DNA from 3 places in the Actinoplanes sp. NPDC089786 genome. Region 2 is predicted to be linked to each of the others. Evidence: riboswitches for the same ligand, from Rfam matches in the RefSeq annotation. Region 2 holds a riboswitch; each other region holds the start of a gene.

What was found. Region 2 has a riboswitch for cyclic di-AMP ahead of AB0O15_RS24710 (hypothetical protein). Riboswitches for the same ligand answer to the same signal wherever they lie in the genome.
Region 1: it holds a riboswitch for cyclic di-AMP, as region 2 does, so the genes downstream of both, AB0O15_RS30885 (NlpC/P60 family protein) here and AB0O15_RS24710 (hypothetical protein) in region 2, are expected to answer to the same signal.
Region 3: it holds a riboswitch for cyclic di-AMP, as region 2 does, so the genes downstream of both, AB0O15_RS40650 (NlpC/P60 family protein) here and AB0O15_RS24710 (hypothetical protein) in region 2, are expected to answer to the same signal.

The regions. Positions count from the first base shown of each region.
Region 1 is NZ_JBFBGU010000013.1:231,879-234,130, reverse strand. Features, by position in the region: gene AB0O15_RS30890 (MurT ligase domain-containing protein) at 1-396, opposite strand, end outside; cyclic di-AMP (ydaO/yuaA leader) riboswitch at 771-972, shown strand; gene AB0O15_RS30885 (NlpC/P60 family protein) at 979-1,779, shown strand; gene mraZ (division/cell wall cluster transcriptional repressor MraZ) at 2,195-2,252, shown strand, end outside.
Region 2 is NZ_JBFBGU010000008.1:269,701-271,952, reverse strand. Features, by position in the region: gene AB0O15_RS24715 (hypothetical protein) at 1-430, opposite strand, end outside; cyclic di-AMP (ydaO/yuaA leader) riboswitch at 433-573, opposite strand; cyclic di-AMP (ydaO/yuaA leader) riboswitch at 837-976, shown strand; gene AB0O15_RS24710 (hypothetical protein) at 980-2,020, shown strand; gene AB0O15_RS24705 (glycoside hydrolase family 65 protein) at 2,074-2,252, opposite strand, start outside.
Region 3 is NZ_JBFBGU010000025.1:25,027-27,278, reverse strand. Features, by position in the region: gene AB0O15_RS40660 (hypothetical protein) at 1-115, shown strand, start outside; gene AB0O15_RS40655 (DUF3817 domain-containing protein) at 126-470, shown strand; cyclic di-AMP (ydaO/yuaA leader) riboswitch at 638-766, shown strand; gene AB0O15_RS40650 (NlpC/P60 family protein) at 825-1,739, shown strand; gene AB0O15_RS40645 (sigma-70 family RNA polymerase sigma factor) at 1,804-2,252, opposite strand, start outside.

The DNA.
Region 1 (2,252 bases), on a different contig from region 2:
GCGGCTGAGGTTGAGCAGCGCGACCGCGCGCGGGGTGGTCTCGTCGATCACCTGGGCCAGGTAGTGCTCGTCGACCTCGAGCACCGCGAACGGGGTGGCACCGGCCTTGGCCAGGGCCGAGGTGTGCCCGCTGGGCATGTTGGCGCCGAACGAGTTGGTCGCCACCGGGCCGAGCACGCCCAGCGCGGCGGCGGTGAGCCGGGTGGTGGTGGTCTTGCCGTTGGTGCCGGAGACAAGCGCGATCGCCCGGCCGGTGGCCAGGTTCTTCAGCAGGTCAGGGTCGATCTTGAGACCGATCCAGCCGCCGATGACCGAGCCGTCGCCGCGTCCCGCGGCCCTGGAGATCGCAGCGGCGGTGCGCGAGACGGAGCTCGCCACCTTCGCGCGCATGGGCATCTTCCCGTCCGTCACGGTGGCGACAGTACCCGAACCGGACAGAGCGTCGATCCGGCCGCCCGGTGGCTGCCGGCGGGACGGGCATACCGGAAATCGCGGTCTTCAAGATCATTCGAAAGTTTGTTAATTGTGTGGCGAGACTCACCCGTTACCTTCGACGTTCGGTGATCACCGCACTGCGTACCGCAGTGGCATTTGTCTTGAGCGATATCCAAACCGGACATCGGCGCACATGCCAATTACTCTCCGTGGCCAGTCACGATCTGCAACCGTACGGAAATTCGGTTATCAAGGTCTGGCTGCCGGCGACCGCCCGCAGTTCGTGGACACGCGGGTCAACGCCGAGCTCTGCCCCGGCCCGATTCCACGACCCGAGTTCGAGAACATCCACACAAGGCGACGAGGGGCAGAGACGGGGGACCCAATCGGGTCCTCGCGAAGGCACCGTCACTACCGGCGGTGACCTGAGGGCTCAGGCCGTACGACACGGTCTTGGGGTGAAGCCGCCACGGCGGCCGGGCACACCTTCCCGCCCGAACCCGACAGCTAACCTCGCAGGCGTGCCGGAGGGATCTCTCTACCGTGCAACAAAGCACCTCGAGCCGGCGCCGCACCCTCGGCACCGGCAGCATCGCCCTGTCCCTGGGTATCTGCCTCGGCGCCGGCCAGATCGTGGCCACGCAGCCGGCGGTCGCGGCCACCCCGGTCGTCACCGCCGCCGCGATGCGGCCGCTGGCCAAGGTCACCCAGAAGGCCAGCGCGAAATCGGTGAAGTACGGCGCCTCGATCCGGATCACGACGTTCGTGGCCAACCCGAGCACCGGCAAGAAGGTCACGAGCGGCATGGTGCGCCTGCAGGCGCTCCGCAGCGGCAAGTGGCAGACGTGGCAGACCCGGACCATCCTGAAGTCGGGCGCCTACACCTTCTCGTTCAAGCCCCTGGTCTCCGGCACGTACCGCACCGTCTTCCTCGGCGGCGGCGGAGTGCGCGCGGCGGTCAGCCGGAACAACTCGTCGGTGTCGGTGACGAACAAGGGCGCCATGGTCCTGGCGGAGGCCGCGAGGCACAAGGGAGCGCTGTACAAGTACGGCGCGGCGGGTCCCAAGCGCTTCGACTGCTCCGGCTTCACGCTGTACGTCTACAAGAAGACCACCGGTCGCAAGCTGCCCCACAAGGCCAACTCGCAGCAGAAGTACGGCAGGTCGGTCAGCAAGGGCAGCCGGCAGCCCGGTGATCTGATCATCTTCCGCTCCGGCTCCTACGGCTACCACGCCGCGGTGTACGCGGGCGCCAACAAGATCTGGGACTCGCCGCACTCCGGCGCCCGGGTCTCGAAGCGCAAGATGATCAGCGGCAACTACGTGGTCCGCCGCCTGGTCTGAGTTCAGGACCGCAGTAAGTAAGGCGTAACCACTTTCGCACCGGCGGGGTGCGACCCGGGGTTCCTGGGTCGCACCCCGCCGGCGTCTGTGCTTGCTCCACCACCCTCCCCGCATCTCCTCCACTCCGCTCCACATCCACGCCCGGCGCCGCTGATACCGCGGATCCGGGCAGTTTTTCGTGCCCACCTGGGCGGCATGTCGGAAAGCGGACGCCATGATCAGGCCTTCGCCCTCCACTGGCACTCCACCGCGTCTACCTGCGCTTTCGTCTGCGAATCCGGTTCATGGACGGCACGATTCCGGTTGCGGGTGGAGGGAAGTGGAGTAGAGTGGAGCGCAGTGGCAGGGGGGACCTGCCGGCCCGATTCGACACGGCGGACCGCGAACCGCCGGCAGGGCGTAGGGGGGTTGGCCGATGTTTCTCGGCACGCATACCCCACGCCTGGACGAGAAGGGCCGGTTGATCCTTCCGG
Region 2 (2,252 bases):
CCGCGACGGTCTCCAGGATCTGCACGCGGTCGAGCATCCCGGTCGAGTCGCCGGCCGACGCGTTGATCAGCGCGCCCATCGTCCCGAGCCGCCCGGTGCGGTAGCTCTGCCGGGCGATCTCGTCGAGCTCGGCCTGCCGCGGACCGAGTTCTTTGTCCAGTTCCTTGATCCGGGTGACCAGCTTGGCCTGCCGGACCTTGGAGGTGTCCAGCGCCTCCTTGGCGTCCACGTAGCCCTTGGACGCGGCCTCGACCTGCTGGATCAGCGACTTGGAGCCGCCTTCGCCGTCGTCGCCGTTGTCGCCCGGTGCGGCCAGGGGCCGGGGCGCGGCCAGGGCCGGGCCCGCCACGGTGGTGGCCGCGAGCCCGCCGAACGCGACTGCGATGGCGAGGGCGCACGCCAGTCGCTTCCGGACAGAGTTCTGCCTCATGCCGTTCCTTCCGTCGGCCGCCGACCGGGTTAGCTGACGGGTTCGGGAGGGAAGCGCTCCCTACCGCAACGAGTGCGGATACACCCCACTACCTGGGATTTGGGTCCCCGGCTCGCCGTGTGGCGATTGAGCGGCGATCACCGTTTGATAACGCTGACCGACAGGAACGATACCTACGAATCCGATATTCGCCACCTTCGCACTGAGAGCCACTAAGCATGTGCTATCAGTTATTTCGACTACGGTGAGAATGCGACGACTCACATTGATGTGAGGTCACCAGGTAATGTCACCCAAAGTCGTTGCTCAATAACGCCTTTTGACCGGTTCAGCGGGCTGAAGACGGGCGTTTCGTCAGGTAAGCTGGCCGCCGGTCACTGCCAGGAGGCACTACCCCCAAAGTGCCGGCAGGCCACCACCTAATCGCCCGAAAGGCGAGCCGGGGAACCATGTTCCTCCGGGGTGAATCCGCGGAACCTCGCGGTAGGGAGCGCTTCCCTCCCGAACCCGTCAGCTAACTCGGCCGGTGGTTACACGGAAGGATTGTGCATGACGGCAAGCCCACGCCGGTGGCTGGTCCTCGCCCTGGCACCGCTCGTCGCTGTAACCGTTTCGGTGTTCGCACCCGCGTCACCGGCGAGCGCCGAGCCGGGTGACGGCAAGAACTCCACGAAGAGCGGTTCCGCCGAGGCGCCCGAGGAGGGCAAGCAGGACGCGCTCCTGGAGGATGTGCTCGACTCCACCGGTCGTCGTTACCTGGCCGCCAAGACCGCGGTGCAGAAGTCGACGAAGACCCAGCTCAACCTCTCGGTGCAGGTGAAGCAGGCGGAGGCCAAGCGCGATCTCCTGCTACCCCAGGTCGGCCGGATCGCCGGGCAGCAGTACCGCAACGGCGGCCTGTCCACGGCCAGCTTCCTGCTCGACAGCCCCGGCGCCGGCGGCTTCCTCGACCGGGCGATCTCGCTCGAGGAGCTCAGCGCGCTGAACGACAACAAGCTGCACGAGCTGAACGAGGCGATCGACGAGGTCGCCCGCAACAAGGCCCGCCTCGACCAGGAGGTCAAGGAGCAGAAGGCCAACATGGTGCTGATGCAGAAGCAGAAGGACGCGGCGGACAAGGCGCTGGCCCTGGTCGGCGGCTCGCTGACCGACGGCTTCGTCGACGCGACGTCCAAGGTCGCCGAGCCGGCGCCGCGAGACAAGAACGGCGACTTCGGCCCGCAGAGCTGCAACGTCAAGGACCCGACCACCAGCGGCTGCATCACCGCCCGCACCCTGCACATGTACCAGCAGGTCAAGAAGGCCGGGTTCGACCGGTTCGTCGGCTGCCACCGCAACGGCGGCCCGTTCGAACACCCCAAGGGCCGGGCCTGCGACTGGTCGCTGCAGAAGTCGGGCTTCGCGAAATACCACAACGCCGACACCAAGAAGTACGGCAACGACCTGATGGCGTTCCTGGTCCGTAACGCCGACCGGCTCGGCATCCTCTATGTGATCTGGAACAAACAGATCTGGTTCCCGACCCGCGGCTGGGGCAACTACCACGGCGTCAGCACGCACGAGGACCACGTGCACGTGTCGATGCTCTAGGTGTGACGAAGAAAAACCCCTGCCCTCCGAAACCGGAGAGCAGGGGTTTTTCGTCAGTGGCCGCTGGTCGCGCGCCGGACCGGGGCACGGCCGGCGGGCTGCTGCGGCGGCGGGCCGGTCGGTGTCCCGGGCGGGATCGGCACGGTCATCGACTTGCCCTGCACCACCTCGATCTCCTTGCCGTGGTGCACGAGCTGGAGGCGGGACGAGCCCTGCCCGTTGCGCAGCGAGT
Region 3 (2,252 bases), on a different contig from region 2:
GGCGCCCGACCCCGGCGCCGACGACCCGGAACTGGCGGCCTACAACGACTACCTCGCCTGGCTCAACGCCCATCCCGGCGCCCGCCCCGGCGACTACCCCGGACCCAGGAAGTAAGGAAAGCACCGTGCAGGGAGCTCTCACCCGTTACCGGATCATCGCCTACATCGTCGGCGTGGTCCTGATCGTGCTGGTCCTCGTGGGCATGCCGCTGAAGTACCTGGCCGACAACGACACGGTGGTCGCGGGCGTCGGCCCGGCGCACGGCTTCCTCTTCATCCTGTACGTGCTGGCCACCTTCGACCTCGGCCGCCGCGCCCAGTGGCCGCTCAGCCGCATGCTGCTGGTGATGCTGGCCGGCACCATCCCGTTCCTGTCCTTCTGGGCCGAGCGGAAAGTGACGCGCAATTGGATCAGCGTCAATCCCGAAAAGTCCGATTCCGCGTCCGGGGATCACGCGCTGAATTCCTAGAATTACGCCGCGCATTCATTGGCTTAAGGTTTTCTTGCCGAGCTTGCTTTTCGGAGATCCATCGATAAGTTAATGCGGTTGGTTCGGTCCGCAGCCACACCCTCCGGTGGCGCCGAGCCGGCGCTGCCGAGTCTGCACGGCGGCCTCGACGCGGTCACCCCCATCCGGCCGCGCCCGGGCCCATCGTGACGAACCGGGGAACCGAGTTCTCGGGGTGAATCCGCGCACCACCGCGGTAGGGCCTTCTTCCCGCCCGAACCCGTCAGCTAACCCGGTAGGCGGCACAGGCGGAAGAAAGGCCTCTCAGCGTTGTCACACGCCCGCACGAGGTTCCGGATCGCGGCCGTCGCCCTCATGGCGCTGGCGCTGACCGGGCCGGCCGTGACGGCCGCTCACGCGGAACCGTCCAAGACCGAGATCACCAAGAAGATCGCCAAGGCATCGGACGATCTCGAGGATGTCGTCGAGTCGTACAACGGCATGAAGATCGATCTCAACAAGACCAAGGCCGATCAGGTCGCGCTGACGAAGTCGCTGGGCCCGGCCAAGGAGGTCCTCAAGGTCGCCCAGGCCGAGATGGGCCAGATCGCCAACAAGGCTTACCAGCAGGGTGACATCGGCGCCATGAACGTGATGCTCGAGGGATCGGGCACCCTGATGGACCGGATCGGCATGCTCGACCAGCTGACCCGCGATCGCCAGCGCAAGATCGACAACTACACGGCGACCACGCAGAACTACGACACGCGTCAGGCCGCCCTGAAGACCGCGCAGAACAAGCAGAACGCGCAGCTGAACGAGTTGGCCAAGCGCAAGAAGAAGATCGAGAACGACATCAAGAAGCTGTACGCGATGCGGACGGCGGCGTACGGCACGCCGACCAAGTCGGGCAGCAAGTACAGCGGCCCGATCCCGCAGATCGCCGGCTCCGCGGGCAAGGCGGTGTCCTTCGCGTACAACGCCATCGGCGTGATGTACAAGTTCGGCGCCGACGGCCCGAACGGCTACGACTGCTCGGGGCTGACCTCGGCGGCCTGGCGTGCGGCGGGCAAGAGCCTGCCCCACAAGGCCTCCGCCCAGATCAGCGCCACCACCCCGATCAGCAAGGGTGACCTGAAGGCGGGCGACCTCATCTTCTTCCGCAACGGTGGCCATGTCGGCCTCTACGTCGGCGGCGGAATGATGATCGACGCTTACCGTACCGGCGAGCCGGTGACGAAGCGCTCGATGAACTCGATGACTCCGACCGGGTACGGCCGGGTCAAGTAACTCAGCACAGTGAAAGGGCCGGTTCCCCTCGCGGGGAACCGGCCCTCTTGTATGACCTGATCGGTCAGGCGGCCTGCAGGCCCTCGGCCCGGGCCAGCTCACGCAGCCGGCCGAGCGCCTGGATCTCGAGCTGACGGATCCGCTCGCGGGAGAGCGAGAACCGGGAGGCGACCTCGGTGAGCGAGTGCTCCCGGCCGTCCTCCAGGCCGTAGCGGGCCCGCATGATGCCGGCCGACCGGTCGTCGAGGTGGTTGAGCAGACCCTCGATGCGCGACCGCTCCAGGGCGGTCAGCACGATCTCTTCCGGCGACGGGGCGTCGCTGTCGGCCACCAGGTCGCCGAGGTTGGTGTCACCGTCGTCGCCGACCGGGGTGTCCAGGGACACCGTGTCCTGCGCCCAGCGGGTGAGCTCACCGACCCGCTCGACGGTCACGCCGAGCGCCTTGGCGATCTGGTCGGGCTCGGGGTCGGCGCCGAGCTCGCGGACGAGCTGGCGGGTGACGTTCCGCATCC